DNA from 2 places in the Methylobacterium phyllosphaerae genome. Region 2 is predicted to be linked to the other one. Evidence: riboswitches for the same ligand, from Rfam matches in the RefSeq annotation. Region 2 holds a riboswitch; the other holds the start of a gene.
What was found. Region 2 has a riboswitch for cobalamin ahead of MCBMB27_RS12150 (CbtB domain-containing protein). Riboswitches for the same ligand answer to the same signal wherever they lie in the genome.

Region 1 (4,491 bases), 1.1 Mb from region 2:
CGTGATGAGCGCCGGCGCCTACGGGGCGGTGCAGTCCTGCACCTACAACACGCGGCCCCTGGTGCCGGAGGTTCTGGTGCGGGGGGACCGGGCGGCCGTGGTGCGACCGCGCCTCGACGTCGACGCGCTGATCGCCCTGGACCGGGTGCCGGACTGGCTGGCGTGAGCGGCGCGCCCGCATCCCCGTCGGCCGCCGCGGCCGACCGGCGGCTGCCGCTGTCGGTCTTCATCATCGCCCACAACGAGGTGGACCGGATCGGCGCGACGATCCGGGCGGTGCGGGGCCTGACCGACGACCTCGTGGTGGTCGATTCGGGCTCCACCGACGGCACGCAGGCGCTGGCGGCCGCGCTCGGCGCGCGGGTGATCCACAATCCCTGGCCGGGCTACGGCCCGCAGAAGCGGTTCGCCGAGGAGCAGTGCCGGCATGTCTGGCTCCTGAACCTCGACGCCGACGAGGTGGTGCCGGAGGATCTCGTCCGGGAGATCCGGGCCCTCTGGGCCGCGGGCGAGCCGCGCCGGCCGGCGTGGCGGATCGGCATCGCGGAGACCTTTCCCGGCGAGGGCCGCCCGCACCCGCTCGCCTACACCCTGACGCCGGTCCGGCTCTACAGGAAGGACCGGGGCCGTTACGCCGCCTCGCCGGTGCACGACCGGGTGGCGCTGGAACCCGGCGTCACGCCGGGGCGGCTCAGGGGCGTGATCCATCATTTCTCGGTGCGCTCGCTCGGCGACCAGCTCGACAAGCTGAATCGCTACTCCGACCAGCAGGCGGAGGACTTGGAGACGCGGGGCGTGGTGATCCCGACCTGGCGGGTGTTCGTGGAACTGCCGGGCAACTTCCTGAAGGCCTATCTCGGGCGCCGCCACTTCGTGCGCGGCACCTACGGCTTCCTGACGGCGATGAACTACGCGATCTCGCGGCATCTGCGCGTCGCGAAGCATGTCGAGCGCCGCCGCGTGGCCGCCGCCCGCCAGGATCGGGTTGACCCGCCGGATCCGACCTTCTAGAGCCAGAGCGCCGGAGACGTGGCCGAGCGGCTGAAGGCACTCGTTTGCTAAATGAGCATACCCAGAAATGGGTATCGAGGGTTCGAATCCCTCCGTCTCCGCCATTTAGCCCTAAGATGTTGTAAAAGCAGCGCTTTTATCGCTTCGTCCGGCCAGCTTTGGTGACACAGCGTCATCGTAGCCGTACGGGATGAGGCCAAAGGTGCGGCGCGCCGACCACCTGCAATGCCGTCGTGGGCGCTGGTCCGTGCGACTCAGGGTGCCAGCCCATCTCGTCTCCACGGTCGGACAGACCCATCTCGTCCGGGCTCTCGACACGAGCACCGAGGCTGTTGCGCGGCAGCGACGGTGGATCGCGCTGGCGCTGCTCTGGGACTGGATCGGTGCGCAGACCGTTTCGGAGGGTTGGCAGCCCGCCCGGGCGGCGGCCCTGACCGGTTCAGGACGGTCCCGCGACGATACCGGGCGCGAGTGCCCGGACCCAACGCCTCATTCTCTCCCCAAAAGACAACCCGAAAGGATGGCCGCGATCATGCTCATCCAGGGGGCTCATCGCGCCAGACCACAATGCTCACGACGCTGGAGCGCTGGTTGAAGGAGATCGATGGGTCCAGACCAAGCAATCTCGGATGCAGCACGCCCTTGCCGTCCGGGAGTTCGCACAAACTCAGCCGTCAAACTATGCCGTCCGCGGCGTGGATCGACGCACCGCGGGTGAGTTCGTCAGCGACGTGCTCCTGCGGAGTCGGGCGTCTCAGGCCATGGTCCATCGACAGATCGCGGCGCTCTCTTCGATGTGGCAGCGGCTCATCAAGCGTGGCTTTGTCGCCGACAATCCGTGGCAGGGCCAGGGTAGCTTCGCGAACGGATCGAGGCAGGAGCCATCGAAGCGCGCCGACACCGCTGATGAGCTTGTCACGCTCCTCACGGCTGATCCTGTGGCGATCATGGGCCAGCGGTAGGGGACGGTGCTGTTCGACCTCATGCGGGTCGGCTTACTGACCGGCTGCCGCATCAGCGAGCTTTGCCAGCTTCGCACCGCCGACATGCGCACAGAGGGGCGAGCGTTCCGCATCTCCCACGGAAAACGGAGAATGCCCGGCGCGTCGTACCAGTTCACGGATCAGCTAGGCCGATCTTGCAGCAGCGCGTTGCACGCTCGTCAGACGGCTGGGTATGCTCGGGTCTCACGCCCGCGGGGCCGGACGGGAAGCGAAGCTGGATCGTGGTGAAGCGATTTGCCACCTTTTGCCAGAAGGTGCTTGGGCCCAGCAAACAGGTCGATGTCCATAGCTTCAGACGATGCTTCGCAACTTATCTCCAACGGGCCTCTACGCACACCACAACAGTAAACAGCAGCGTTATCGCCGAGCTTATGGGTCACGCCAAGCCGCGCTCGGCCTTGCCGTATACGTGTCAGGACTCGGACCGGAGCAACTCCGAGCCGCCATCGAGGTTTAGATCGGGCGATCGAACCACAGGTGATCAAGCCTCTTATAGCCAAACCGTGTCGCTTCGCGTCCGGTCAAGTTCGGCAATGGGTGTGACGCGGTAATTGGCTCGATGCGCGGAAGCGACCGTTCGATAACGGCGAGGTTACGGACCCCGTCTGTCACAGCGAGGCCACACGCGGTCGCCGATCTTCCTCATGGCTTGACGTGGCCTGACAAGGCGACCGATGGTGACAGCGACGGTTCCCTTCGGGGATCAAAAGGGAACGCGGTGAAGGGCTTGCCCTGAAGCCGCGGCTGCCCCCGCAACTGTAAGCGGCGAGCCCAGCACCACCGCGTCACTGGATGTGCCTCATCCGGGAAGACGGTGCGAGGGCGGTGACCCGCGAGCCAGGAGACCTGCCGTCAGTCGTGGTCACACGCGAAACGCGTCGGGCGGGGTGTCCTGACGGGTGTCGAAGCGCCGGGCTGACGCTGGGCGTGGAGACCTCATTCGCGGTGACGTGCCACTCCCGTCGCCCGAGGCTCCCGTGTCCCGTCGTCCCACCATCCGAATGCTCTCGACCTGGTCGGGCGTCGGCCTCGCCGCCCTGGCGTCGGCGGCCGCAGCTCAGGACCGCTCCACGCCGAGTGCGGCGACCACCGAGACGACGCTGGAGGAGATCTCGGTCACCGCCGACACAGCCGTAGCCGCATCGCCGCGCGTCGGTCCGGCCGCGAGCGCGGGCTACGTCGGGGGCACGACCGGGATCGGTGGGATCAGCACCCCCGTGGCTTCCGCCAGTTCGGGTGTCATCACGGGCGCACAGCTTAACAGCCGTCCGGTGACGCGCCCCGGCGAGGTGTTGGAGTCGGTGCCGGGCCTGATCGTCACGCAGCACTCCGGCGAGGGCAAGGCCAATCAGTTCTTCTTGCGCGGGTTCAACCTCGACCACGGCACCGACATAGCCCTGTTCCTCGACGGCATGCCGCTCAACCTGCGAACCCATGCCCACGGACAAGGCTACGCCGACATCAACTTCCTGATCCCGGAACTCGTCGGCGCGGTGGAATTCCACAAGGGTCCGTATTTCGTCCGCGACGGTGACTTCGCCTCTGCGGGCTCCGTGCGGATCGACTATCTCGACACGACCGCGGAAAACGTCGCCCTGACCTCCATCGGCAGCTTCGGCTACAAGCGCGCGCTCTCGATCGCTACCGTACCACTCGGTGAGGGCAACCTCCTCCTCGCGGGGGAAGCCCAGGTCTACGACGGCCCGTGGGTGGTCCCGGACGCCCTGCGCAAGATCAACGGCGTGGCCCGCTACAGCCAGGGTACGCCGCTCGACGGCTTCTCGGTCACCGGCATGGCCTATGCGGCGCGCTGGACCGCCACCAACCAGATCCCAGAGCGCGCTGTGACGGAGGGGCTGATCAGCCGCTACGGCACGATCAACCCGACCGATGGCGGCGACACCTCGCGCTTCTCGCTCTCGGGCAAGTTCAGCGCAACGGACGACACGGGCGTGACGCGGGCCTCGGCCTACGTCATCCGATCCCAATTGAACCTGTTCAACGACTTCACTTACTTCCTCAACGATCCGGTGAACGGCGATCAGTTCCACCAGCTCGATCAGCGCATCATCGGCGGCGGCGAGGCCCTGCACATCTTCCAGGGCGACCTGTTCGGGAGGCCGATGGAAAACGAGATCGGCGTGCAGACCCGCACCGACTCGATCCGCGTCGGCCTGTTCAACACAACGAACCGGCAGTATCGCTCGGGCGTGCTCGACGACCGGGTGCTGGAGACAAGTGGAGCCTTCTACTTCGACAACCGCGTGCGCTGGACCGACTGGCTGCGCACCAGCGTCGGTTTCCGCGCGGACGGATACTACGCCAGCGTCGCCTCGGACACGCCGGCCAATTCGGGCAAGGCGCGCGATGGCATCGTCAACCCAAAGCTCGGCCTGACGCTCGGGCCGTGGTTCGACACCGAACTCTTCGTGAACTACGGCGGCGGCTTCCACTCGAACGATGTGCGCGGCGTGAC
Region 2 (4,491 bases):
GTCCTCGAAGACCTCTTCCAGCGGATTGTCGTGATCGACCGATTGGTCCGCGGCCCGCTGGGCGGCCAGTGCCTCCGGATCGTCCGCGAAGACGCCGGCGGCGACGGCCGGGCCGTCGACCACTGCGACGACCCCGTCGACGGTGACCCGCGAGCGGATCGCCGGCCACTGGAACGCCTGAACCAACGGCTTCGGCAGCGCGAGGCCCGAGGTCTCGATCAGGATGTGCTCCGGCGGCTCGGCGCGGCCGAGGAGAGTCTCCAGCGCCGGAACGAAATCGTCCGCGACCGTGCAGCAGATGCAGCCATTCGGCAGCTCGACGATAGCCTCTTCGGTGCAGCCTTCGACCCCGCAGGCGGCGAGGAAGGACTTGTCGAAGCCGACGTCGCCGAACTCGTTGACCAGGATGGCGAGGCGGCGCCCCCTGGCGTTCTCGACCACGTGGCGGACCAGTGTCGTCTTGCCGGCTCCGAGGAAGCCCGTGACGATGGTGCAGGGGATTTTGTTCACGATGGTCATTCCGCGGCCTCCAGGGTGCCGGCGGGGAGCGGGCGGGGTTCAGGGAACGGGGGGATGCGGGCGATCACGCCCTTGCGGAAGGCCTCCGGACGCTCGCGCCAGGGCACGATGCCGTCCGAGGTCGCCGCATAGGCCGCGAGCCCGGCGAGGATGGTCTCCGCCGAGGCGGCCGGATCCATGTCGCCGTAGACGTAGGTCCAGCGGTCGGCCGAGGCGACCGCCACGGTGCAGGGCCGCTTGCAGACCGACAGGCATTCCACCGCCTCGACCCGCAGGTCCGGGGTGCCGGCGCTCCGGGCCTGCAGCGCCTCCAGAAGGCGTGCTCCGGCGCGCGGTCCATCCGGATCGTCATCCGGACGGCGGCAGGTCATGCAGACGTACAGGACGGTCTCAGGCACGGGCCGTTCCCCGTTGCGTGTCGCGGGAAAACGCCTGCCACGCCCAGCCGAGCCCCAACCCGATCAGGATCCAGAAGACGAAGCTGATCGCCAGCGACCGGGCGGCGAACTGTGCGGCCAGCGCGGCCGGAAGCTCCGACGCGGCCTCCGGTGCCTGCGGGGCGCCGACGACGTGGGGGGTTATGATCAGGACGAGGCCACCCAGGATCGTGATCAGAGCACGGCGGATCGTGATCAGGTAGAGCCCCATTCCGGTCGCCGCCGCGGTCATCACCCACCAAGCCTGCCGCGCGGCCAGCGGTGCAGCGGCGCTGCCGGGCAGTTCCGGCGGCAGGCCGAGGCCCGGCGCGAGGGCGACGCTGGCGAAGCCCGCCACCGCGAAGGCGAGACCGACCTGCGGCGTCGGCTCGCGGCCGCAGGCGATCATCACCGCGCCGAGCAGCAGGGCGTAGCCGACGCCGCCGACGAGGGTCGCAAGACCGGTGAAGGCCATCCGCGGCAGTCCGGGGCCGGGCTGCCATTCCGGTGCCGCGGCGGGTGCGGCGTGGTCATGCCCGGCATGGGCGAGCACGATCGGAAGGGCCTTCGCGGCCTGATGCGAGGGTTCCTGCTGCTCGTAGCGCTCGGCCGCGACGATCAGCGGCGAGGTCAGCGTGAGTTCGAGGCCCGTCACAACGGCAGCCGCGAAGAAGCCGGCGGCCAGGGCCGCCGACAGAAGCCGAATGATCATCCCTGCGCCGAGGGCGTCAGTGACAGGGGAAGTTCTGGGTATGGCGGAAGTCGTGCGCCGCGTTGTGGAACGCGATCGCCGGCGAGAAACCCGCCATGAACAGCAGGCCGAGGCCCAGCATGGCCGCGAGCGCGACGGCGACCGGACGCTCCGACGAGCGGGTACCGGCGGCGACGGGGGCGAGGGTCTGAGCGGTCATCGTCGAGTGTCTCCAGCCGCCCCACCGGCGGCATTGCGGGATCCTGTTGCGACGGCAGGTCTCCTGGCTCGCGGCTCGGCGCGCCCACCGCCTTCCCGGATCGCTCCGGTGGCGCTTGGCAGGCGCTCGCCGCTCACAGTTGCGGGGGCAGCCGCGGAATCGGGGCGAAACCCCTCACCGCATTCCCTTTTCACCCCGTTGCCGGGGCACCGTCACCGGCACGTTGTAGACGCATGCCGGCGACGACACAACGGAGCGGCGCCAGATCCGTTCGGATTCCCGTGCGTCCCTTCGCAGGTGGCCGGGCTTGACGTCCGCGCCCCGATGCGGGCACCGCCGCACCGGATGCCCGGCCGGCCCGGCATGGGCGCCTCCGCTCAGTTCTCGGAGACCCGATGGCCCTCGCAGACGATCCGAGCCCGGTCCTCGTCGATCTCGCCACCGGCCGCGCCCCCCGGATCGTACAGGACGAAGGCACCGCCTGGCTCGAGATCGATCTGGACGGTCGCTTTCCGATCCGCGCCATCGCGCTGCGACCCGTACAGGATGCTGTCGCGCCCGAGGTCGGCGATGTGGCCGTCGAGGTCTCGCAGGACGGCGTCACGTGGTCCGCGCCCGACATCGTCGGCTGGACCGCCAAGCCGGGCGCCCTCGTGGCCGCCATCGGCGCCGACGAGCGGGCCTGGGCGCGTCTCGTGCGGATCGCGGTGCCGGATCCGGCGCTCGTCGCAGGCGTCGACATCCGCGCCGATGAAGCCGCCATCGACCTCATCGCCCTGCGGGCGCTGCTCGGGCTCGACATCACGCTCCTGAACGAGAAGCCCGGCGCTAACGTCTACGTCACCTACAATCTCGAAGCCGCGCCTGGCCGCGCTAGCCGCAACCTCGTCGGCCTGTCGCTGTTCGAGAACGGCGCCTTCGGCAACTGCCTCGTGCAGTACATCATCGCGGTCTCGATCGCGAAGGCGCTCAACCTGAAATACATCAAGGTCCCGAAGGTCGACCGCAGCAAGGTGATCTTTCTGACCCAGAGGCTGACCTGCGACGGCATCACGTTCATTCCGCCGGACGAGCCGCTTCCGCCGGACGGCTACTTCCTGTCCGGCTTGTATTTCGATCCGACGCAGTTCGAGCGGGTGACGGCGCTGCAGGGCCCGATCGACTCGCGCGCGATCGTTCAGGATGTGATCCGGCCCCTGTTCAACGGCCTGCCGCGGACATTTGCGGCCAAGCCCGACGATCAGCTCCTGATCCATATCCGGTCGGGCGACATCTTCAGCACCTGGGTCGACCCGCACTATCCGCAGCCGCCCTTCGCCTTCTACCGGATGGTCATCGACCGGCTGCAGGCCGAGGGCCGCATCCGTTCCGTCAAGCTCGTCTTCGAGAACCGGCTGAACCCGGTCATTGCAGAAGTGGAAGCCTATGCGGCGCAGCGCGGCCTGCCCGTAGAGATCCAGAGCGAATCGCTGATCTCTGACGTCGCCGCTCTGGTGAACGGCCGCTACCTCGTCTTCGGGCTCGGAACCTTCGGGCCGGCGATCTGCCACCTCTCGGAGCGCGTCGAGCAGGTGTTCTACTTCGCGTCCAATTGGCCGCAGGGCTTCCAGTCGATTCCCACGATCGGGAAAGTGGTCGAGGTTCGCGATCGCGAAGGCCGGTACATGAAGGTCGGCGAGTGGCAGAATACCGACGCTCAGCGCCGGAGCATGGTGGAGTACCCGGCCGAAGCTCTCGCCTTCGACGATGTCTGATCGGTCGCGCCGGTCACGATCCGACCGGCGACGACCCCGCTGCCTGCATCTTGGCCGAACACGTCACGGTGCGGTCCTGAGACGTTCCGCGGGTGCGCCGGCCGAACGCGCCGAGCCGCCATCGCGGACCTTCAGGGCGTCCGTGTACATCCGTTCGACATCCGCCTTGAAGGCGGCGCGGGAATCCGGCCGCGTGTAGAACATGTGGCCGCCGGGATAGACTGCGAGGCTCAGGCGACCGGCACTGTAGGCCGGGACCTGCGCCAGCAGGAGCTTCGAGGCGAAATACGGGGTTACGAGATCGGTGAATCCGTGCGCCACGAGGACACGCAGGTGCCCGTCGAGGGCCAGGGTTCCCTGAAGATTCGACAGCACTTCCGGTGCCTGTCGTCCCGAGCCCCAGCTCCAGCCCCGATTGACCGCATTGTTCAGGAGCTCGTAGCGCATGTTGGCCACGGGCCATTTCAGCGTGCGCGCGTAGAGATCGAGCATCGCGCTGGTCAGCGGCGCCTGGAGCGCGGTGAGCTGCGGATCCTCGAAGCTCGATTGCGCGGCGGCCGGATTCGGGTCCCAGCCGGTGATGCCGGTGTCGTAGGCGCTCGTCACGCGACCTTCGGCGCGATCGATCTCTCGCTGGACGCTCCGGGTCGAGAGGCGCGCCGCCTGCGCGCGAACCAGGGCGGGATCGAGCCCGACGAGCGGGGCGACCTTCTCGGTCATCCGCGCGACTGCTGCGGAATCGCTCGGCCCCTTCAGGAGATCCGCCAGATAGGCACCGGATGCGTAAGCCTCGGCATCCCCCAGCAAGGCCGGCGTGGGTACCGTCCCGGCCCGCTCCAGCGCGCCGGCCGCCAGCGACGGCAACTTCAGCACGTAGCCCCAGGGATTGGC

Region 1: another riboswitch for cobalamin. It lies ahead of MCBMB27_RS17330 (TonB-dependent receptor); the one in region 2 lies ahead of MCBMB27_RS12150 (CbtB domain-containing protein).

What each region holds. Positions count from the first base shown of each region.
Region 1 is NZ_CP015367.1:3,788,309-3,792,799, forward strand. Features, by position in the region: gene lysA (diaminopimelate decarboxylase) at 1-166, shown strand, start outside; gene MCBMB27_RS17310 (glycosyltransferase family 2 protein) at 163-1,011, shown strand; tRNA gene MCBMB27_RS17315 (tRNA-Ser) at 1,024-1,115, shown strand; gene MCBMB27_RS30995 (DUF6538 domain-containing protein) at 1,202-1,606, shown strand; gene MCBMB27_RS17320 (hypothetical protein) at 1,641-1,973, shown strand; cobalamin riboswitch at 2,686-2,883, shown strand; gene MCBMB27_RS17330 (TonB-dependent receptor) at 3,017-4,491, shown strand, end outside.
Region 2 is NZ_CP015367.1:2,712,119-2,716,609, reverse strand. Features, by position in the region: gene cobW (cobalamin biosynthesis protein CobW) at 1-519, opposite strand, end outside; gene MCBMB27_RS12160 (DUF1636 domain-containing protein) at 516-917, opposite strand; gene MCBMB27_RS12155 (CbtA family protein) at 910-1,647, opposite strand; gene MCBMB27_RS12150 (CbtB domain-containing protein) at 1,664-1,846, opposite strand; cobalamin riboswitch at 1,883-2,075, opposite strand; gene MCBMB27_RS12145 (discoidin domain-containing protein) at 2,242-3,600, shown strand; gene MCBMB27_RS12140 (S10 family peptidase) at 3,664-4,491, opposite strand, start outside.